DNA from 4 places in the Bacillus sp. mrc49 genome. Region 4 is predicted to be linked to each of the others. Evidence: riboswitches for the same ligand, from Rfam matches in the RefSeq annotation. Region 4 holds a riboswitch; each other region holds the start of a gene.
The links. A riboswitch is a leader RNA that binds a small molecule or an ion and turns the genes downstream of it on or off. The one in region 4 is predicted to bind thiamine pyrophosphate.

Region 1 (5,847 bases), on a different contig from region 4:
TCAAGGGGGAATTGAAAGGTGCAAATATAACGGCGAAAGACGTATGGCCGGCCGTAGAATGTGTATTTCTAGCATTGGAAGTCATTGACAGCCGTTATAAAAATTTTTCTTTTACACTTACAGATGTAGTGGCGGATAACGCATCCTCAGCCAAAATCCTGCTTAGCAATCAAGCTTTTTCTCCATATCACACGGACTGGGCACAAGCAGAAGTTATGCTTTATCAAAATGGTGAAATGCAAAAGAAGGGGCTTGGTGAGGCTGTACTCGATCATCCGATTCATTCGATCGTGGAACTTGTAAAAATGATAAGCCGGGAAGGACTGTCCATTCAAGCTGGTATGATCGTTTTGGTAGGCGGTATTACAGATGCCATTTCCATACAGGCAAACGATGAAATTATAGCGGATTACGGTAAGCTTGGGAAACTGACATTGCATGTCATAGCGTGAAAGAGGTGGGAATCAATTGCGTCAAGTCAATGCTTCGGAAGAGGTCGGCAATAGTAAATTTGGACATTTACATTAATGATTTTTATGTGGTGTTTGTTCGCCATTACCTTTGAACAATTTGATATAGCCATGTACGGAGTATATATCAAAAACCAACCCAAATTAGAGCGGAAAACAACAATTCGCGAGTAAAAGGTGCAAATTCGCGAATAAACCTCCTAAACTCGCGAGTAAACGCCTCAAATACAGAAGAATCCATTCAAATTCGGCACTAAACCGCGCAAATATATCAAAAACCAACCCGAATCAGAGTGGAAAACAGCAATTCGCGAGTAAATCTTCCAAACTCGCGAATAAACCGTCCAAACTCGCGAGTAAATCGCCCAAACTCGCGAGTAAACGTCTCAAATACAGATGAATCCACTCAAATTCGGCACTAAACCGTGCCCAAACTTGTGAGTAAACAACTAAAATTTGCGGGTAAATCGCAACAAGGGGGATCTTAGCAATTCCAACTCTTTGAGGATATGTGTTTTGAAAATTTTTTCTAATCTCTGTTTGACAATTGGATTTATCGTGTTAATATAAAGGCAAATGAATTTCATATACAATTTGTACCACTAGGGGTGCTTTATTGGTAAATCCGATTTTACCTGAGAAGCTGAGATTAAAGTATGACTTTAAGACCCTTGGAACCTGATCTGGTTTATACCAGCGTAGGGAAGTGGGGTCTGGGACGATACGGTTTTTTTGTATTATTTCAACTACAACCACTTTCTTGCGTTAAAGAAAGTGGTTTTTTGTTTGCCAAAAAAAGGAGTGGTGAAAGTTTAATTGTGTCATTGGTGAAAAATATTGATTTGGAGGAATGAGGATGAAGTTTTCAGAGGTAATTAGGCAAGAGGTGGATCATATTTGGGAAGCTAGTTTTAGGCACGAGTTTGTAACGGGAATAGGGGATGGCACGTTGCCCTTGGAGTGTTTTCGTTTTTATGTGATGCAGGATGCCTACTATTTATCTCACTTTGCGAGGGTTCAGGCCTTAGGTGCAGTCAAGGCTGAAGATTTACATACAACGAGCAGGCTTGCCGGGCATGCCCAAGGAACGTATGAAGCGGAGTTGAGGCTTCACGAAAATTTTTCTGAGAAATTGGGTATCACGGAAGAAGAGAAGGCAACCTTCACACCTGCCCCGACGGCTTATGCGTATACATCGCATATGTATCGGGCCGCTTATTCAGGACATTTAGGAGATGTGATTGCCGCGATCCTGCCATGCTACTGGCTTTATTATGAGATAGGTGAAAAGCTGCAAGGGTGCAATCCGGATGAGCCGATTTATCAAGAATGGATTGCGGCATATGGTGGAGAGTGGTTCCGTGCGCTGGTTGAAGAGCAAATTGCAAGGCTTGATGAAATTGCTGAAAAAGTAACGGATTCAGATAAAGAACGGATGAAAGAGCATTTTATCCTTAGCAGCCAATATGAATATTCATTTTGGGAAATGGCTTATCGTTTGGAAACATGGCCGGTACATAAGAAAACATTAGAAGTGTAAAAGGAGATTGTAACTATGAAACAAGGGTTGAAATTAACGGATATATTGGTCACGATCGTGATTGCTGTCGCCTTTGGTATCGTTTATATCCTGTGGGGCTCGATTTATTATTCCGTTAAACCATTTGGATTGCATTTAGATCAGCTAATTTATGGAATGTGGTTCATGGCAGGACCCGTTGCCTTTTTGGTTTTACGGAAGCCTGGCGTGGCACTGTTGGCAGAGATTGCGGCAGCATCGGGTGAGTTCTTTCTTGGCTCACCGTGGGGGTTGACCGTCCTTTTATATGGGGTGGTGCAAGGCTTATTCGCGGAACTGGTGTTCATGGCTTTCAAATATAAAAACTTCAATCTATCGGTAGCCGTTTTAGCAGGGATTGCTTCCTGCCTTGGATCGGTCGTGATGGACTTTGCCTACGGGGAGATCGGTGCCCTCTCTACTTGGAATTTACTATTGTTCATGATTGCTAGATTTATCGGATCGATCTTCTTTGCTGGGGTGTTTGCCTACTATCTAGTACGGGTGTTGGAAGCTACGGGAGTTACGAATCTTGTACGTCCAGTATCAAGCAAGGATTATGCCGAATTGGATCAAAAGTAGAGGTGGATGACGATGGAACGAATCGCTCATGTCGAAAAGTTAAGATTGAAGTTTCCTGGCGATGGTTCCTTGCTTTTCAAGGACTTATCCGTATCGATTGATAAAGGTGAAAAGGTTTTATTGTTAGGTCCGTCTGGAAGTGGGAAGTCGACCCTATTGCAAGTTTTGAGCGGGTTGATCCCACAATCCATCGAAATACCGATGAAGGCGGATCGATTGAAGTGTCCAGCTTCATGGGGGTTCGTTTTTCAAGATCCGGATTGTCAATTTTGCATGCCGTTTGCCGATGAGGAGATTGCCTTCGTTCTGGAAAATCTCGCCATACCAAAGGAAGAAATGAAGGAGAAAATCCAATATTATATCAGTCAGGTAGGATTGGAGCTGAATGATTTTCATACATGCATCGATACATTATCAGGCGGGATGAAGCAGCGGCTGGCTATTGCGTCCGTCTTGGCGCTGGAACCAGAAGTGATTTTTCTGGATGAGCCCACGGCCATGCTTGACCCGCAAGGAACAAAAGAAATGTGGGACATGCTGAAGGAAATCGGACAAGATAAGACGATAATCATCGTGGAGCATAAAATCGATCATGTCTTGGAATTCATTGAACGAATCGTTCTTTTCAATGATGATGGACAAATCATTGCAGATGGTCCGAAAGGCGACATTCTTTCAAGATATAAAAACGAAATGAAAGAATATGGAATTTGGTTCCCGGGAGTTTGGGATGAGTATATCCAAAATCATGAACTCGTTCGCAAACACCGGGATAGTGATGGCGGCCCCATTTTACAAGTTCAGGATTTTGGCGGTTTCCGGAAAAAAGAAGCGAAAATAAAGGTTGAGGAGCTGAAAGTCTATCCGGGGGAATGGATTGTGATCAACGGCGAAAATGGAGCGGGCAAGAGTACGCTTTTACATGCATTCATGCAATTCATATATACCACGGGAAAGTATGAATTAGCAGGGACACCGATCAAAAAGGTGAAAAACCTAACCGATTACATGACCTTCGTTTTTCAAAATCCTGAATTTCAATTCGTTGCGAATACTGTATACGAAGAAATCGCCTACAGTTTGCGGATCAACAAAAAACATCAGCAAGAAATAGGTGAAGTAGTCCGTGAACTCCTTGAAGTGTTCCAGTTGGAAGCACATCAAGCTAAACATCCGTTCCAATTATCAATGGGCCAAAAACGTCGCTTGAGTGTAGCGGCATCAATCGTGATCGATAAGCAAATCATTCTCTTGGATGAGCCTACCTTTGGCCAAGATTCGAAGAATACCTTTGCGTTGCTGGAATGGTTCGAGGAATATCGAAGCCGCGGGGGGACAGTGATCATGGTGACCCATGACGATCATATTTCCGATCACTTTGCAACAAGGGTCTGGAAGGTTAAAGATGGTAACGTAATAAGAGATGAAAAGGTCATCCAGCAGCCCCGATTACCGGAGCCTGAAGCTTTTATATATTAAAGGAGTGGCATGCGTGAATTTCTCAGGTGCAGAAACATGGCTACACAAGGTTAATCCAAGCCTGAAGCTATGCATATTGATTGCTATATGCTTGTTGGCATTATTCATCCATGATTCTAATTACATGATGAATGTGACCATTGGTGTTTTACTATTGTTCTTGTGTTTTTCAGGTCATTCGATAAAGCGTGTGTTACTTTTGTTCATCCCTTTTTGCTTCATATTCATATCCACTTCTTCGGCGATGATTTTCTTCGGCAAAGGTGAGACACTTTGGTTTGAGTGGGGTCTGATATCGATTACGGAAGAAAGCTTCATGAGGGGATTACTGGTAGGCTTTCGAGCTCTGCTTTTTGCGGCTTTGGGATTGACTTTTTCCTTGACGACGAGACCCGTGAACTTGTTTTATTCCTTGATGCAGCAAATCAAGCTTAAACCTAAATATGCCTATAGTTTCATGGCGGCATTAAGACTTATCCCGATTATGATGGAGGAGTTTCAAATGATACGGAACGCAATGAAAGTACGCGGGTTCGAACGGGGAACAGGAATCAAGGCGATTTATTTCAAGATGAAGGCTTATTCCATCCCGTTGTTATCTGGAAGCATTAGACGGGCTCACCGAATTGCGGTTGCTATGGAGGCGAAGCGATTTACGGATACGAGGGAGAGGACCTACTATTATGAGTATGGTTTTTCCAAAAAAGATCAAGGTTTCATTCTTTATTTCACCATCGTGCTGCTGGCAGGTTTATACTTAGCGGCTCAGTTCCCGATCTTGCCAAGATGAACCCATGAGATTACTTTGCTAGTTAAGGAGGCCTGAATATGAGTGCACAAGAATTGCATATTATTTCTACCGGGAAACAGCATATGGAACAGTTCGTGGAGATCGCGTCTGAAATACAGGATGATGTTGATTTCTTTCATTTAAGGGAAAAGCAGATGAATGCTTCAGAGCTTTACCGAGCCGTCACTCTATTACAAGACCAAAAGATTCCGTTATCGAAACTCATAATTAATGACCGTGCGGATGTAGCTTGGACAAAGAAGGCATGTGGCGTGCATTTAGCTTTTCACAGCTTGGATGCCGCCGTCGTAAGGAGGGCATTTCCAGGATTGGGTGTAGGCTGTTCGGTTCATTCCATGGAAGAAGCGGAAGTCGCTTGCCAACAGGGAGCCGATTATGCGATGTATGGACATATTTTTGAAACGTATTCCAAGCGTGGCCTCCCTCCTAAGGGCGTAGAGGAACTTCAGGCAATCACAAGCAATGTCAGTCTTCCGATCATTGCAATCGGAGGCATTACACCTTCGAATTGCCAGAGCGTGCTGGAGGCAGGTGTCCGAGGGATTGCGGTCATGTCAGGTATACTCGAGGCAAAAAACCCCATGGAGGCCGTTAAAGAATATTCGAAGTCTCTAGGAAAGGTGCGATAAGATGAATTCTTATGATGCAATCATTGTCGGCGGAGGAGTAATTGGCGGATCGATTGCGTTTCAATTAGCGAAACGAGGCAAAAAAGTCCTTTTACTGGAAAAAGATAGACTTGCAGGCAAAGCATCCAGTGCTGCAGCAGGAATGCTCGGGGCACAAGCTGAGTTGGAAGCCGATGACCCGTTATTTACATTGGCAGGAAGAAGCAGGGGGATGTTTCCTGCCTTGGCGAAAGAATTGAAGGAAGCTAGCGGTGTAGACATCGAATTGGTGAACAAGGGTATGTTCAAGGTGGCGCTAACGAATGAACAAGAAGCAGG
Region 2 (5,847 bases), on a different contig from region 4:
AGACATGCCTTAACCCAGTTAGCTTTCACAGAACATTCCTTTCTGTCTAAAGTGAAAAACTCAACCAGGTTCGGATGAGTTTTTCTTTTTATTATAAGTTAGATTTTAGCTCTTCGATTTGCAGCAAATGCCTTTTTTCATGCAATCCCACGAACGGTATCCATTGCTTCAAACTTAGATCCTTGAATAACGGATGAGGAAATGACTTTTCCTCAAGGTCCTTTTCATCTGCGCTGTCGACAAGTTGTACCAATGCGGCACGTGATTCGGCCAATTTATCCTTGACTTCTTGCAAGGTTTGGAATGATTCCGACGGAACGACATATGAAGGCGCTTCGACCTTCACTTCACGGTTTACAGTAAGCTCGATCGGTTTGTCCGCCGCAGGAACTCTCTCATCACTGTGCAATTTATCGGCAATGCTCTTTGTGATGGCCCGCTCCATTAAATATAAATGATCCAATACTTGGATAATGCTCCATCGTCCTTCTTCAGGATGGGCATTCAGCTGTTCATCCGAGAAGCCGTTGACTGCATTCAGAAGTTCTTCCCTGGTTTTTTCATTTTGATTCATTATTAGCATCTCCTCATATAATCCGGATTAATCTCCCATAATTATTCCATGTTCTATAGTAATGTGTAAAATCATAATACTTATGAAAAGAAAAGATTTGATAAAAAGAAGAGTAAAATACCTCTTACATGTTCATTCGGTGTTTAACATGTAAGGCAGTTTAGAGTTTGTCTACATTCCATGGCTATCATTTGAAGTCGTAGCTTGCCAGTATCCGATTTGTGATGAGCCTATATCCTTTTTCATTGGGGTGAATTTCATCACTGAAATAATCGGCTTTCTTTTTGTTTTTATATAAATCATCGGTGGGAATGAATACCATCCTTTCGTCCTTTTTCACTACATCCTTGATTGATTGGTTATAATCCTGAATGTGCTTTTCGATCTTTCGGTTGTCAATGATCGGGTTATACAGGCCCACTACCAGGATATCGGCCTTATCATTTTTCTTTAGAAGTGTTGCTGTGATCTTTTTTAGATGCCTGATGTATTCCCGCTTGCCCTCATCGATTTTCCGATCATTTATTTCGGTCAAGTCGCCGCCGTTACTATTGATGAAGTCATTCGTGCCGATATAAACGATGAATGTGTCGGCTTTATCGAGTTTAGTATGGATTCGGTAATCATCGAGCTGTTCGATGACGCCATCCGTTTCCTGCCCTTTAATTCCATAATTCCAAAAGCTTACTTTTTGATCCGACTCAGGATTGTTTAGTTCATCCCTCAAGCCCTTTACATAGCCTTCCCCATGCTTATCTCCCTTACCGTATGTTAAAGAATCGCCAAAAGCCATGACCCGCTGTACACGGTTCGACGCCGCAGCCTGTTGAAATTCATATACGACAAAACAAATAATGAGGACAATCATTAATAAGCCAGTTAATTTTTTCATTCGTTTCTCCTTTTGTTTTATAGCTAAGAAGCATTTTATATGTTACATACCCAAAAATGAGCATAAGTAACAATAAAAATGAATTGGCAGATAACGAGGAGAAAGTGTATGATAATATAAAACTTTCAGATGATTTGGTTATGACCACAATTCACTATCAAATTATGTAATAGGAACTTCTGGATGTTAATAAAAGTAATGGATTGGAGAGTTTATGATGAACGAGTACATACAATTCAGAGAGGCTGAATTATCGGATTTGCCTAAAATTGTGGAAATTTACAATTCCACAATTGCCTCCAGAATGGTCACCGCAGATACGGACCCGATATCTGTACAATCGAGGGTTAAATGGTTTGAGGAGCATAATTCAGAAAGCAGACCGCTATATATCATTACTTTTGAAGGACAAACCGCAGGATGGATGAGCTTTCAATCTTTCTATGGAAGGCCCGCCTACAATTCTACGGCGGAAATCAGCATCTATATTGATGATTATTTCCGGGGAAAAGGAATCGGACGGATTTCGATTCAGAAGGCAATTGAAGTAAGCCCGAAATTAGGGGTGAAGACTCTATTAGGTTTCATATTCGCTCATAATTTACCTAGCATGAAGCTTTTCTCCAAATTTGGTTTTGAAGAATGGGCGCACTTACCGCAAGTTGCCGAGCTCGATGGCATTGAACGGGATTTGGTCATCCTTGGTAAACGTATAGAAGCATGATTATTCAAAAGCTATTGCCTTCAGCAATAGTTTTTTTGTTTACATGGAGAAATTCACCATCATGTGTATATCAGATTCACGATTTCAAGAAAACTAGGAATCCCCTGAATATTCAGCTTTCAAATCCTTTGTTAACGCGTTTAACAGGGTATCCAATTCTTGACTAGCTTGAATCGTCAGAAGACTGTTTATACCAAAAATATTTGCCAATTCCATCATCTCTTTTCTCTTCTCTTCTATTCTTTCTGGGGTAACCTTTTTGGAAAGCAATTTATATACACCTCCCATATATTCAATATTTTTACACTTTCAATCATAATGAAACTCGTAGTTAAAATCAACTATCTCAGAAAGGAAAAATGTGTTTTTTTAGCGGACAAATGTGACAAAATTCCTATAAAATCTTTTAAATATGTATTTTTTGTGACAACAATCTTTCCATATAAAAAAGCATTCACCGATGTACACTGCGAATGCTTCCTTCTATATACATGATCTTTATTGAATGATCGCCTGCTTCTTGCTATGTCATCCATTCTGTAGGAGACTCGCTATCAGACCTATTTATAACGATCTTATATTCATCTTCCAATACTTTTAAAGGGGCATCATAAAGGTGCCTTTCATCAGAGGTTTTGTATACTCCTTTCGCCAATAGCTCTTCTATCAGCAACGCCTTCCTCTGTTCGATCCACTTAAATACTTCTGCCATGTTAATGGCTCCTTTCCTTGTCAGCTTAGAGCCTAAGCTACCTTAACAAGTTTCAATTTCACCAAATTATATATACCTTTTCTATTATGTCCTTAAACACTATTTTACAAAAATAAAAGCCTCTTCAATTAAAGAAGAGGCTGACAGGGTCCGGACGGCTCTTCTTATCTTCCAAGCGATCGCTTGTTGGATGTAGCACAGTTCCCATTATGGGTCTGCTGCCGAGGTTTCATAGGGCCAAGTCCCTCCACCTCTCTGGATAAGAATTCAATTATATAAATGATGTGAACATTATTTTATCCCAATAATTCACAAAAGTCAATTGCCTCGTTCCCCTTTTTTCCACTCTCCTCCCTTTCAAAGGCGGGTTGCATTTTCTTGGCTTTCTGATATGATGTCAGTAATTACATACAATGCACACCACTAGGGGAGTCTTGTCAAGACTGAGATGGAAGTAATTTCCGGACCCTTTGAACCTGAACCGGCTCATACCGGCGGAGGAAAGTGGATGATATCGCCCATTTCGGCTTTATCCATCTGCCCCGTTCCGTTATTCAGGAACGGGTTTTTTTATTGGCTCTAAATAATGATTCTATATAAAGGGGGATGAACATGAAAAATATTAAAACAGAAACCTTCAGTGACAGACTTCATGCACGCGCAAAGGAAATTTGGGAAAGGAACCATTCACATCCCTTTGTCCAAGCTATCGGAACCGGAACGCTTCCTGAACATAAGTTTGCTTATTACTTGAAGCAGGACTATATCTATTTGATGGATTATTCCAAGCTTTTCGCTTTAGGTGTCATTAAAGCGCATAATGTTGAAACCATGGCAAAGTTTGCGGAAATCTTGAATGAAACGATACAGGTCGAAATGGATATCCATAGGCATTATGCCTTGGAATTCGGAATTACTCCAAAGCAATTGGAGGATACGGAACCTACTCCCACTACCCTTGCCTATTCGGGTTACATGCTGAATGCTGCTCAACATGGTACATTGGCAGATTTAATCGCCTGTCTTCTCCCTTGTGCCTGGGATTATTATGAAATCGGTCTGCTTTTAAAAGAACGAAATGGCAAAGATTTGGATAACAATCCCTATGCAAAATGGATTGAATCCTATTCCTCCCCAGAATTCGGTGAAGCACATAAGTGGCTGATTGCTTTATTGGAGGAATTGACGGAAGGAATGCCTGAAAAAGAACTGCAGAGACTGGAAAAGCACTTCTTGGTGACCTCCCGCTACGAATATTTATTCTGGGATATGGTTCAAAATGAGCAGGATTGGCCCTTGTAGGTCATAGACATGATGATCAACACAATCAGAAAAATGACGTTGACGGCAATGATCACGGCCATAACGACTATAACCAGTTCCTTTATATTCATCCCGGTAGGATTTGTGAAAGCTTTTCCCATTCAGCACCTGGCCAATGTCCTGACAGCTGTTTTACTCGGCCCTGCTTATGCGGTTACTCAAGCTTTCCTCGTTTCCATGTTGAGAAATATATCTGGTACGGGGTCACTTTTCGCCTTTCCTGGCAGTATGATCGGTGCACTGCTGGCTGCGTACCTTTATCGTAAAACAAAGCGATTGACTTTCGCCTGTCTAGGGGAAGTGACGGGGACCGGTCTTCTAGGTTCGCTTGCCTGTTATCCGATCGCGGTACTCCTCTTGGGGGAAAAAGCAGCTCTTTTTGGCATTATGCCAGCTTTTATGCTCAGTTCAATGACAGGTGCCATTTTCGCTTTCATTTTACTGAAAATATTATTGAAAAATACTTATATGAAGGGGTTTTTCCATGAAAAAAGCATTAACCATCGCAGGCTCTGACTCAGGCGGCGGCGCCGGGATACAAGCCGATATCAAAACATTTTCTGCACATGGGATCTTCGGGATGTCCGTCATCACGGCCGTCACTGCACAAAACACAAAGGAAGTACGTTCCGTTCAGGCGATAGACACGGATATCATCACTGATCAAATGGCTGCCGTTTTCGAAGATATACACGTCGATGCAGTAAAAATCGGCATGCTTGGTTCAAAAGAAATTGTCGAAACAGTCGCTGAAGCTCTTAATACCTACTTACCGGCCATCGTCATCCTTGACCCAGTCATGATTTCCAAAAGCGGCCACCATTTGCTGGACGGAAAAGCCGTCACTGCCCTAAAAACGAAATTGCTCCCGCTTGCAACGCTCATTACCCCTAATGTACCGGAGGCGGAGGTACTTACTGGTTTATCGATTCGAACGGAGCAAGACTTTTACAAAGCCTGTTTATCCTTGATTGAATTGGGTTCCAATGCCGTTTTACTTAAAGGGGGGCATGCAGAGGGAAACCCAAACGACCTCTTTTATGATGGGAAGAACTTTCACTGGATAAAAGGAGAAAGAATCCATACGAAAAACACTCACGGGACTGGCTGTACCCTATCCTCCGCGATTGCATCCAACTTGGCGAATGGACAATCTTTGCAAGAGTCGATTGAGCAGGCCAAGCTGTATATCTCCGAAGCGATACGCAATAGTTTTTCAATAGGAGGGGGACATGGGCCTGTCCATCATTTTCATTCATTTTCAAAAAAAGAACGGAGTGAATCCATATGAATATAAAGTTTTCGGCAGCTGACTTGTTTGAAAAGGTAAAAGAAAGAAAACCACTTGTACACCAAATCACCAACTTTGTTACGGTCAACGACTGTGCAAATGCCACGCTTGCCATCGGTGGATCACCTGTGATGACATCCAGTCCCAAGGAAGTCGAAGCGATGGTCAAGTTGGCGGATGCACTTGTCCTGAATTTCGGTACGATTGATGAAAAATCCCTGGAAGCCATGGAGATAGCCGGGAGGACGGCAAACTCCAGAAATATCCCGGTCATTTTGGATCCTGTGGGAGTTGGCGCCACACCGTATCGAACAGAGAAAGTTAGTGAGCT
Region 3 (5,847 bases), on a different contig from region 4:
CTCTTTTTGGGAAAAGGTAAAAAGGACCTTTCTCTAAAAAACCTTGAAAAAGGTGCCAGATATTATCTCTGGCACCTTTTTATATTTCATAAAAATCCTTGGTGTTTCGATAAAGGGTTTCATACACTTGGTCGACCGGCAAGCCTTTGATCGAAGCGATGTGACGCACACCCTCATGGATCATGCCAGGATGTGTCGCTTTCCCCTTGAATTCGCCTTCGAACTCCCATGGTCCATCCGTTTCAACCATCATCAGCTCAAGCGGATATAGAGACACTAAATCCTTTATTTCTCTTTCATAGCAAACGTCGGGGGTGATGGAAATGCGGTATCCATTTCGGATCATCCTAGCGATCGTTTGGCCATCGCCTTTAAACCAATGGAAATGTGCCTTTCTGATATCGTGCTTCTCCAATAGGTCGCATACGATGGGAGCATCCTCATATACGGCATGAAGGATTACCGGTTTATCGATTTCTTTTGCAAAAGCAAGAAGCCTATCCAATATCTTTATGTATCCTGCCAACTCGATAGCGGGATTTTCCTGTCTTAAGTAAAAGGGAAGCCCAATCTCCCCTACAGCCACCATATTGTGCTGATGTGCCTGCATCCAATTCAACAATTCATTCATTTCCTGTTCACTAGGAAGGGGCTGTTCGGGGTGAAACCCAAAGGCTGGCTTAATTCGTGAATCTTTGCGTGATAGCTGGTCATTTATGATGGAAGATTCCAAATCCATGGAAACCGTCAGCAGTGACTCCACCTGCACCATTTCCATATCCGCGAGTATTTGCTCCTGCACCCTTCCATCATATTGATCAAAATGGATATGGCTGTCGATGATTTTCATGCATCATACCCTCCTTGGCTTATGTAGTGAAGGTTGGCTTCAGTGCGGCATATAATTCCCGTTTCAACTGAAAGAATTCATCACTGAGAAGCTGTTCTTCCCTCCTTGGCCTTGGAAATGGAACGACAACCTCCTTGATGACAGATGCCGGTTTGGATGATAACACGTATATCCTATCGGAAAGGAACACCGCTTCATCGATGCTATGTGTAACGAAAAGCACCGACCGCCGATATTCCTCCCAAAATGACATCAGCCATTTTTGCATCTGCACCCTAGTCAGTTCATCCAAAGCGGAAAAGGGTTCGTCAAGGCACATTAAATCCTGAGGGCTCAAGATGCTTCGGATAAATGCGGCCCTTTGCTTCATGCCGCCGGATAATTCGTGCGGATATGCTTGTTCATACTCTCCCAACCCTGCTTTGATCAACAAGGCCTTGGCTCTTTTTTTGTCTTTAATCCCGGCAAGTTCACTTCCTAGCAGGACATTTTCCATAACCGTTCTCCAAGGTAATAGCGAGGGCTGTTGGGGCATATAGCTTATATGGCCTTTTAAGCCATTTATTTTCTTTCCGTCGAGTAAAATGTCGCCATGGTCCGGCTTCAAAATGCCGCCGGTCAAGTGAAACAATGTACTTTTTCCACTGCCGGATGGTCCAAGGATCGTGACGAATTCCCCTTCACCCACATGAACATTCAGCTTCTCTAAAATATTCTGTTTACCATCAAAGGAATAGGAAACGTCTTTAATTTCCAGATGCATGCTTTTCATCCTCCTTCCGCTTCCATGAAACAAGGTACCTCTCCAGTAGGGTGATGATTCCAAAAAAGAGCAGGCTCATTCCCATAATGATGAAAATGGCTACAAACACCCGATCGGTCCTGAACGCCGAGGAGGCGAGTGTCATATATACGCCAATCCCGGATTTCGCCCCGAGCCACTCCGAAATGACTGCACCCATTACACTATAGGTCGCCGAGATTTTGAGGCCGGAGAAAATGGACGGAATCGAGTGGGGAAGTTCGAGCTTCCAAAACAACTGTCTGTTTCCCGCTCCCATCATCTTAAAATAATGCTTGAGTTCATACGGTGTCTGGCGCAGGCCATCCAATGAGGCAACGGCAACCGGAAAAAAGCATACAAGGGAAATGACGATGAGCTTAGGCAGCATCCCAAAGCCAAACCAGATCACTAAAAGCGGTGCCAGCACGATGATGGGAATATTCTGTGACAAAATGAGCAAGGGATAGACGGCATCTTTCACACCTGAAAACAGATGTAAGGCCGCAGCAATCAATAAGCCGATACAGCTTCCAATTAAAAAACCGGATATCGCAAGCTCGGTCGTTGATAATAGGTGTCCCAATAGATTATGAAAAGACTCGATTCCTTCAATGAAAATGGCAGATGGAGCAGGAAGCAGCCATTTTTCGATTTTCAATATCGCTGTCGCTGACTCCCATGCGATCAGCAGCAATACTAAAAGAAAGAAGGGAGCCCCCTTCTTCCAAATCCTTCTTCCGATCATGCCCGATACTTCTCCGTCAACGTATCCATCGTGATCCCGCTCGGCTGATATAATATTTTGACTTGGGAAATGACATTCGGCGAACCTAGTTCAATCATTCTTTGATTCATTTTTTCTATCACCGCAAATAGCTGGGAAAGCTCGCCCTCCATGGTTGTTTCCAGGGGGTGAACCTCGTATTTGACACCTGATTCATCTATGATCTTGATTGCTTCATCGACTAAAGGAATGACATTTTCACCTTTAGGAATAATTTGTATACTGATTAAAGAACTGGCCATTTTTTTTCCTCCTAATTAGGTAAAAATTCGTTGGTAAACGCCTCTTCAGGTTTAAAATCACCTTCAAGAAGCTTATTTTCTCTCATCCAATCACTGTAATTCTTCCATATATCAAGCTTTTGTTCACCCCAGCGCGGAGCATCATCCTGATATTTATCCGCAAGCCACGCCTGGCTCTTCCTCACTAGTTTGGCATCCAGGTCCGGAGCGGCCTTCATTAAAATGTCCGCTGCCGCATCGGGATCATCAATCGCAAACTGATACCCTTCAGAAGCTGCATGAACGAATGCCTTAACCGTGTCTGGATCTTCTTTGATCAGCTTTTCGTTCGTTGTCAGAACAGGCGTATAGTAATCGAGCTTATCCGAGTAATCAGTCAAGTAAATCATATTCAGCTTTTCATTTCTCAGCTCGGCCTCGACACCTGTCCATCCATAATAAATCCAGGCGAAGTCTACATCCCTTTTAACTGAAGTGAAAAAATCAGCATCCCCTGTATTGACGATATCGACTTTATTTACATCCGCATTTTCTTTTTTCATGAGCGAATCCATGATGGCCTTTTCTACCGGTGACCCCCAGCCACCATATGTTTTCCCTTCAAAATCCTTAGGGGATTTAATGTTTTTATCCGCTGGAGATGCGAATCCAGAGGTATTATGCTGGATGACTGCAGCCAGTGAAACGATCGGCACACCTTGGACGCGGGCCTGGGTAATGCCTTCCTGGTAGCTTACGCCAAATTCGGATTTCCCGGAGGCCACCAGCTTATCCGCACCGGCTTCACCTGGCATGATGATATCGACATCCAATCCTTGTTCTTTAAAATACCCCTTTTCCTTGGCTACATACAATCCTGTATGGTTTGTATTCGGTGTCCAATCGAGAACGACCGACACTTTTTTCAATCCTTCATTATCTTCCTTTTTTGTTGCTTCATCTTTTTCGTTCGTTCCGCCGGCGCCACATCCAGCTAAAAGGAACAACGAAGTCAGCAATGGCAAAAATTTATTCAAGCGGGTATCCTCCTACTCATCGTATAAGATCCACATGCAGGAATATTAAGGGCGCCAGGTGCATTTTGCCAATCATAAAACAAAAAACGCCCGAAGATGAATTCGGACGTTAACATACAAAACGGAAAATCTGTCATAATATGTTCCCTCCGCTGGCACCATCCAGATCAGGTTCTAAGAGTCAGCATCTAAAGGATGCAATCTCAGCCAGCATTACTGGCTCCCCTACATTTCTCGCACATATGGACTTTTCTCTATCATTATATCAATTCATCGGGAAAAGGGAAAACTAATTTGCTTCCGTTAAAAAATCTCCTACATCTGCCATCCGAAACATGCTTCATTACCGGCACTTTTCCTCCTTCACATAATCACTTCCATGCGGATAATCATATAATGACCATGACCTGCAGACATTTCCATGTACCAGATTCATAACTCATAAGCAAAAGGTGGATATGATCATGATCAAGATTAATCACAAATGGTTAGATATCAGTCAACTCCAGCCAGGAATACCCTCTGCCAAGGCGCTGGAACTGCTACAATTGCTGGCGGGATATGCGACCGTTTTTGAATACCGGAACTTGGAGGAACTTAATTTCGACATTCAATTGAGGCTTCGAGTCATGGAGGCAGCCATTTCATTAGATAAAAGCGGTGCTGAATTTGCTACACTCGATGAATCGGAAACAAATCAACGATATTGGCACCTTGCAAAGGATGGCACCTTCACCCTTCAGCCAGGAATTCCTCCCCATGTTGCCATTGCAGATATTTTCCAAAATGGAACGCTATATGCTTTCGAATGCGGGACAGCAATAGTCGTCACGTTCTTAATGGGGATCATGGATGTAATCGGCCCGCGGAAGTTTGACTATCTTTTTTCAGACCTCGTTCTATATGACTGGCATCCCCCAACGAATATGATCCTGCTCGTTCACCGCGGCACCGATTATTTACCAGGGGACTGCGTGTATTTCAAAAACCCGGAACATGATGAAAAAAAGCCTGAATGGCAAGGGGAAAATGCGATATTATTAGGGAAAAATCTCTTTTTTGGCCACGGGATCGGCATTACCAATTCTAAAGGAATCATTGATGAGTTAAACGATAATAGAAAATCGAATGCAACCATATCGGCCTACCTGACAGACCATATCGTCAGCCTTGACAGTTCCTATTATTTTGACACAGTCCAACCCTATCCCATCCGGAAAGAACAGATACCCCGTCTCAACAGCCTCCCTGATTTGATCGTTTCTGAAATAGGTTCGACGTTTCACCTATCCTGATGCATGGCCCTGCATAAAAAAATGCTTGGAGGAAAAGCTCCGCCAAGCATCTTTTTCATTCATGCACCCATATTCCTCTTTTCTTTGAACCTGCGGGCGCTTGCCTGCCCCCATTTCGTGATGGAAAGTGTATAAACGGCCAAAGCAGACCATATGAACAAAAAGGCTAAAAGATGTGCTTTGGTAAAACTTTCATGATAGACGAATACACCGATCAGTAAAGATAAGGTCGGAGCGATATATTGAAAAATGCCAAGCATCGAAAGCGGGATCTTTTCTGCTCCTTTTGCAAAGTATAAAAGAGGTAGCGCCGTGACGATCCCGCCGCCAACCAACAGCAAGCCTGTGCTCCCAGCTGTAAAGAATTTCATGTCTGCCTGGGCCGATAAGTATATCAGGTAACCAAGGGCGAGGGGCGTCACCATCATCGTTTCTAGCGTCAGCCCGATCGCCGATTCGGCCTTGATCATTTTTTTCGCCAATCCGTACAATCCAAAGGTCATCGCCAAGACAAGGGAGACCCAGGGAATGGTGCCAAAATGAATCCCAAGGATCAAAACACCGATTCCGGCAAGCGCGAACGACATGATTTGCGCTCCGCTCAATTTTTCCTTTAAGACGATCACGCCCAAGAGGACGCTGACTAGCGGATTGATATAATAGCCAAGGCTGGTGTCGAGAATCCGGCCGGAGTTAACGGCCCAGATGAACACTCCCCAGTTAGCTGTAACGAGCAGTGACGCTGTAAGTAAAGCCATAAAGAGTTTCGGGTTACGAACTATATTCTTGACATAGTCAAGAAACGCTTGCCATTTTTTCATGAACAGCAATAACACCAGCATGAAGACGAAAGACCATAATACCCTTTGCGCCAGT
Region 4 (5,847 bases):
GATCGAGGGAAAGGTTGAATTGATCTCTCCACCGAAATTCGAACCTAGCCTTGGAGAGGGCATCGTCACGTTTTCGTGCATGCGGATGGCCCTTTGCAAGATCAGCTGCGTGGGCGGCAATTTTGTAAGTAATGACACCGACTCGAACATCTTCCTTGTTTGGTAGGCCCAGATGCTCTTTAGGTGTTACGTAACAGAGCATGGCCGTTCCAAACCAGCCAATCATCGCAGCACCAATCGCCGATGTAATGTGATCGTAGCCAGGAGCTATGTCTGTTGTCAAAGGCCCTAAAGTATAGAAAGGGGCTTCTTGACACACTTCCAGCTGCTTATCCATGTTTTCCTTGATCAAATGCATCGGCACATGTCCAGGACCTTCAACCATGACCTGAACATCATGCTTCCAAGCGATCTTCGTCAATTCCCCCAATGTTTCCAATTCTGCAAATTGTGCTTCATCGTTCGCATCTGCAATCGATCCGGGACGAAGCCCGTCTCCCAATGAGAATGAGATATCATATGCCTTCATGATTTTACAAATCTCTTCAAAATGAGTATAGAGAAAGCTTTCTTTGTGATGGGCCAGGCACCATTGAGCCATGATCGACCCACCCCTGGATACGATCCCCGTAACCCGCTTTGCTGTTAGGGGGATATACCGCAAAAGCACACCAGCATGTATGGTGAAGTAATCGACTCCCTGCTCAGCCTGCTCGATTAATGTGTCCCGAAAGACCTCCCAATTTAAATCTTCTGCAATTCCATTCACTTTTTCCAACGCTTGATAGATCGGGACCGTTCCAACTGGCACCGGCGAATTCCTGATGATCCATTCCCGTGTCGTATGGATATTCTTCCCTGTGGAAAGGTCCATGATGTTGTCTGCTCCCCACCTGGTAGCCCAAGTCATTTTCTCCACCTCGGCTTCAATCGATGAGCTGACGGCCGAGTTTCCAATATTGGCATTTATTTTCACGTGAAAATTACGTCCGATGATCATCGGCTCGCTTTCAGGATGATTAATATTTGCCGGAATGATCGCCCTTCCGCTCGCTACCTCTTCTCTCACGAACTCGGGGTCGACATTTTCCCTAATCGCGATGAACTCCATTTCGGGTGTAATGAGGCCTTTGCGTGCATAATGGAGCTGGGTAACATTTTTCCCCTGATTCGCCCGTAACGGATGCCGTTTCAATCCTGGAAAGATATCGGCATTGGATCGTGACCCTGTTTTTTTGTATCCATTATCCTCGGGTTTTATTTCCCGTCCATCATAGGCCTCGACATCTTCACGCTCCAGGACCCAGCTGCGTCTGATCGGGGCAAGGCCTTTATGAATATCCACCGGATATTCTGTATCCGTATAGGGACCGCTCGTGTCATACACCCGTAAAGGCGGATTTTCCTCCTCACCGAAGGTCCCGGTAGTCGGACTTAGCGTAATTTCACGCATTGGTACTTTAATATCCGGTCTGGATCCCTCTACATACACTTTTTTACTTCCTGCAAAACTGGACATAATCGAAACGTTCAAGTCGTTTACTGAATTACCCATCATGATTTCATTTCTCCTTTTTATTGATTTAAAAAGGACAAAATCCAATTCATTTTTCGCACGAAAAAGCCAGATCTCCGATTCAAGACCTGGCTGACGTTAGTATGACTACAGAAATGACCCCATGTTTCGTCATTGCTTAGTAGATTCTAACTTCCCCACGCTGGTATGAACCAGATCAGGTCCTGAGGGTTAAGAAGCTTTACGCGCTTCTCTCTCAGCCCAACGTTTATTGGACACCCCTAGTCTGAACATTATAATCGAACACAGGGTAACTATATCTCACCCGTTTCATTCTGTAAATCATTTTAAAGTCCTAATATTTCCATCATCCACTCCATGAATCATTAAGCAATCAAGATCAATGACTTAATCTTCCAGGCTCTCAAGAATAGGGAAGATCTCCTTCAAATGCTTGATTTCATAGGTTGGAACCACCTCAGTCCGTTCCTTATCCTCGCGATTTATCCAGACCGACTTTATACCCACTCTCGATGCCCCGAGGATATCCGTCATTAAATTATCGCCGACCATCAATACATCATCTTTATCCAGCTCCATGATTTCCAAAGCATGCTCAAAAATGGAAGCATCCGGTTTACCGCGACCAAACGCTCCTGAGATGACGATTCGATCAAAATAAGGGACCAGTTCCGGTGTGATTTCAAGTTTGGTATTCTGCAGTTCTGGTGAACCATTCGTCAGCAAAAGTAATTTGTACTTCCCTTTCAATTCATCCAGAACTTGGAAGGATTCTTCGTAGATAAACGGTTTTTTACGCCTTTCCGCTGGAAAACGTTCTGCCAGTTCAAGGCCGAATTCAGGGTCATCGATACCTAATGACTTCAAACCCCTCGTCCAAGCTTCACTGCGATAAGCCGGTACAATCTCCGCCATCTTCCGAAATTCATCATGATCATCGTTAAAATTTCCCCACAGTCCTTCAAAAGGGTTGATTCCGATCATTTGTGTAAATGCATATGTATCGTAAGAAGAGTAAAGCTCACGCGCTTCCTTTCGCACCGCTTCCTCAAGCTCGCCGACATTTAAATCATATTTCTCCCTAGCCGCTTCGCATGTGGCAACAAAAGCCTCTTTCACGCTTTTCTGATCCCATAGTAACGTATCATCCAAATCAAAAAAAACTGCCTTAATCAAAATATCCGACCTCTTTCCCCATTATGGAATTCGCTAAAATTACATTAGTACAATCATAAACTACAATCATGGGGAAATGAATAATTATTCGGAAAATGACAATAACTTTCTACTTTTAGGGCTGAGAAGCTTAAATACTCTTTCATCACCTTTCGAAAACATACAGCCTTCCATTGCTGGCAAGCTTGAATTTTGGACCTCCGAACCCCCGTCTTATCAACTCTTTCCTTAAAAAGACCATAAGTGCGGCATGACTCACGATCAAGACATCCCTTTCCCCCTTCGCAAAGATCTCGTCCAATGCTTTATTGATCCTCCGCTTTGCACTCTTTATTTCCTCTCTCGTTTGCTTGTTCATGACAGAGCAGCAGCGAATCCAAATGGCCCAAAGGATGAACGGCAGCTTCAACTCCCCTTTTAGGGGCGGGGAAGGGATTTCCCGCAGTTCTTCCATAAAATGAATCGTGCCAGGAAAAATATGTTCCGCTGTCTTGACCGCTCTCGGCATATCGCTGCAATAGCATTCCTCCCACTCCGCCTGACCTAATGAAGTCGATCCATAAATGATATCCGCAGCATCATAGTCGATGAACCACTGCTTCATGTCATCCGCCGACACGGATTTCCCGGTCGGGAATTCATGCGCCACCTTAAAATGCCTTACCAACCCAATTTTCATATGTACTCCTCTTCATCATGCAAATTCTTTTATTGATTGATTCAGTATGTATTTTATATAACCAAGACAAATGCGTTGCCTCTATCTTCCCTGTAAAGTGTCCCGCTGTCATTTCTCGACTGAGCAAGACTTGATGATATTGCCGTGGACTTCTCTTCTTTAATACCCTTTCCGTCACTTTATCTAACAAAGGAGAAGATTTACAAATTCTTCAAGACTGGGTCGGAAGCAGCCTGAAAGGAGAAAATTCATCAAGAGAAGGAAAAAAGAGAAAGCATTTGCCTTCTCCATCGATCTATCAACCTATGAATTGAAGCTCGGTGATCGTACATCTTTTCCTGAATTTATATTTTCCGCTTAAATCACTGAATTGATAATCATTCAGGGCTTTTCCGAGCTGTTCCTTAAGCTTATCCACTGTGATTGAGGCATCCACTATCTCATTCCAATTTTCCTTGCCGATTATCTCATCGAACGGAATGACGGCCAGCACTTCATCATAGATCTCGATGCTTTGATCAATGCCAAAGCTGCCATAGATGCTTCCATTTTCATCTGCAAAGATATGCTCCGATTCCAATTCTTCCACCAGTACTTCAAGATACCCCTGCGATTTAACGGGCTTGATGGAAATCTCTGCCTCCGCCTTTACAGGCCCCAATCTCTTATCGACGATTTCCATCGTCAATTGAACGTGAATGGAAGGATACACTTGTTCAATCCCCTCACAAAGTTCCGCTGCCGAATTATATACCATCTAAAACACCCTCCTATTGTCACTAACATTATATAATACTTCTTTTCCTTACCAAAAACATTTATTCAAGCTCATTCGAAACCCTTTGTGCAACCTACCAAAAGCACATCCAATGATTTTCTTGCTGCTAATTCGCCGCCTATCTACGGTTGCTCACTAGGCCGTATCCGCTTTTTCACGCCAGCATTCACTACACACGGATATGCGGTCGGCAGTATGTCGGACATGAGCTGGAGCGCCTCATCTTCTAGTTCATGAAACTATGGGATGACCAACGGCATGAAGTTCCGAATATGCTCTAAGTAAATAAAAAAAGTCCAAATTCCCAGGACTTAAATGGAGGAATTGGACTTTTATCGTGACTATGGATTTGTTTCCTGAATTACGATCGCTGCTTCCAAAGCTTCATTGGGTTGTTTTGCCCTTCAGTTAATGGCATTTGTATCATCGAAAGTGAGCGTTCTGCTTTTGTCTTTTGCAAATCCTCATATATACTTTTAGATTTCCCTAGACCCACTTCTTCTGCCTCCTCGACTGAAGCACAATAAAAAACCTTCTTGATTCCGGCAAAGTACATTGCCGTTAGACACATCGGACAAGGCTCCCCACTTGCATACATGGTATAACCGGATAGATCATTCGTGTGAAGTTCCTCTTGGGCGCGCCGGATGGCAAGTAATTCCGCATGACCGCTAATATCATAAGTTTTATGCAGCTCATTGACGCCTTCAGATACAAGCTGGTTATTATTCACAAGTACTGCACCAAAAGGTTGACCACCCTCACGAACATTTCCTACCGCTAGTTCTACTGCTCGTTCCATGAATTTATCCATCTCAAAACCTCCATCAATGTTTTAATTAGGCTGTTTCCGCAGCTATTCACCCATGCGAAAACAGCCTTGATCAAAAGATCGGTAAAGTAATTATAGGGCAATGTCCATGACATTGCTTAATTTGAATATGGTTAAGGAGAATGAAAGTCCAATTAGCCATTTTCCTTTTTCTTGAATGAAAACAAAAAGGGAACGGAGAAATCCATTCCCTTTTTGACTAGCTGCTAGTCTTACTTCATTTAGTGAATTTTGGTTTAAGATCACCTTTATAAGGTTCATGTTCAACGAATACAGTTATGTCCTTGCCTTCATTGTCTTTTCCCATTCTTTTATACGTGAATTTTTTATTATTAAGTTCGGTAAGCTCAAGAGCGGCCCCATATTTATTTTCCCCAATTGAAACATGTGCTCTTATTTTATTTTCGTGTACAATAGCGAAGTAGCCATAATCGCCGCGGCTCTCTCCTGTTTCAGCATTGAAAAACTCATATTTATTGGTCTTGTCATTAAATTTTGCCAAGCTTATAAAATTCGCATTGGCCTTGGTGACATCATTACCGTCTTCATCTAATACCTTTGTTCCGTGCCAAAGCGTGCTACCTAAAATCTTATCTCCATCAACGTCCTTAACAATATCCCCAGTAGCAGTTTCCAACTGCTTGTCAGGGTCAGTGAAAGACAGCTCTTTTTCTTTATATGGAACATGTTCAACGAACACCTCTACATCTTTGCCATCAGCGTCTTTTCCCATTCTTTTATAAGTAAAAACATCTTTATCTATTTTTTCCATGTCAACCACTGCTTGATAATTCATTGATTCTGAAATTAATATTCTCTTCTTCCCATCATTAGTGATGAAGAAT

Region 1: another riboswitch for thiamine pyrophosphate. It lies ahead of tenA (thiaminase II); the one in region 4 lies ahead of thiC (phosphomethylpyrimidine synthase ThiC).
Region 2: another riboswitch for thiamine pyrophosphate. It lies ahead of tenA (thiaminase II); the one in region 4 lies ahead of thiC (phosphomethylpyrimidine synthase ThiC).
Region 3: another riboswitch for thiamine pyrophosphate. It lies ahead of CVN76_RS22730 (ABC transporter substrate-binding protein); the one in region 4 lies ahead of thiC (phosphomethylpyrimidine synthase ThiC).

Annotation. Positions count from the first base shown of each region.
Region 1 is NZ_PHNG01000709.1:169,177-175,023, reverse strand. It holds gene CVN76_RS17935 (2-keto-4-pentenoate hydratase) at 1-452, shown strand, start outside; TPP riboswitch at 1,065-1,192, shown strand; gene tenA (thiaminase II) at 1,327-2,010, shown strand; gene CVN76_RS17925 (ECF transporter S component) at 2,026-2,610, shown strand; gene CVN76_RS17920 (ABC transporter ATP-binding protein) at 2,623-4,089, shown strand; gene CVN76_RS17915 (energy-coupling factor transporter transmembrane component T family protein) at 4,103-4,879, shown strand; gene tenI (thiazole tautomerase TenI) at 4,918-5,529, shown strand; gene thiO (glycine oxidase ThiO) at 5,531-5,847, shown strand, end outside.
Region 2 is NZ_PHNG01000800.1:353,413-359,259, reverse strand. It holds gene CVN76_RS28080 (M15 family metallopeptidase) at 1-29, opposite strand, end outside; gene CVN76_RS28075 (DinB family protein) at 92-574, opposite strand; gene CVN76_RS28070 (DUF459 domain-containing protein) at 762-1,466, opposite strand; gene CVN76_RS28065 (GNAT family N-acetyltransferase) at 1,684-2,190, shown strand; gene CVN76_RS28060 (aspartyl-phosphate phosphatase Spo0E family protein) at 2,284-2,460, opposite strand; gene CVN76_RS28055 (Fur-regulated basic protein FbpA) at 2,714-2,902, opposite strand; SAM riboswitch class I at 3,064-3,168, opposite strand; TPP riboswitch at 3,318-3,422, shown strand; gene tenA (thiaminase II) at 3,515-4,204, shown strand; gene thiW (energy coupling factor transporter S component ThiW) at 4,214-4,741, shown strand; gene thiD (bifunctional hydroxymethylpyrimidine kinase/phosphomethylpyrimidine kinase) at 4,710-5,516, shown strand; gene thiM (hydroxyethylthiazole kinase) at 5,513-5,847, shown strand, end outside.
Region 3 is NZ_PHNG01000762.1:24,187-30,033, forward strand. It holds gene CVN76_RS22705 (NAD kinase) at 1-37, shown strand, start outside; gene CVN76_RS22710 (TatD family hydrolase) at 80-850, opposite strand; gene CVN76_RS22715 (ABC transporter ATP-binding protein) at 870-1,622, opposite strand; gene CVN76_RS22720 (ABC transporter permease) at 1,597-2,379, opposite strand; gene CVN76_RS22725 (thiamine-binding protein) at 2,376-2,660, opposite strand; gene CVN76_RS22730 (ABC transporter substrate-binding protein) at 2,672-3,676, opposite strand; TPP riboswitch at 3,804-3,913, opposite strand; gene CVN76_RS22735 (protein-glutamine gamma-glutamyltransferase) at 4,141-4,971, shown strand; gene rarD (EamA family transporter RarD) at 5,031-5,847, opposite strand, start outside.
Region 4 is NZ_PHNG01000710.1:139,820-145,666, forward strand. It holds gene thiC (phosphomethylpyrimidine synthase ThiC) at 1-1,558, opposite strand, end outside; TPP riboswitch at 1,694-1,809, opposite strand; gene CVN76_RS19865 (HAD family hydrolase) at 1,925-2,713, opposite strand; gene CVN76_RS19870 (histidine phosphatase family protein) at 2,859-3,392, opposite strand; gene CVN76_RS19875 (hypothetical protein) at 3,691-4,149, opposite strand; partial or broken gene CVN76_RS31870 (glutathione-dependent formaldehyde dehydrogenase) at 4,320-4,436, opposite strand; gene CVN76_RS19885 (nucleoside deaminase) at 4,532-4,984, opposite strand; gene CVN76_RS19890 (DUF4822 domain-containing protein) at 5,220-5,847, opposite strand, start outside.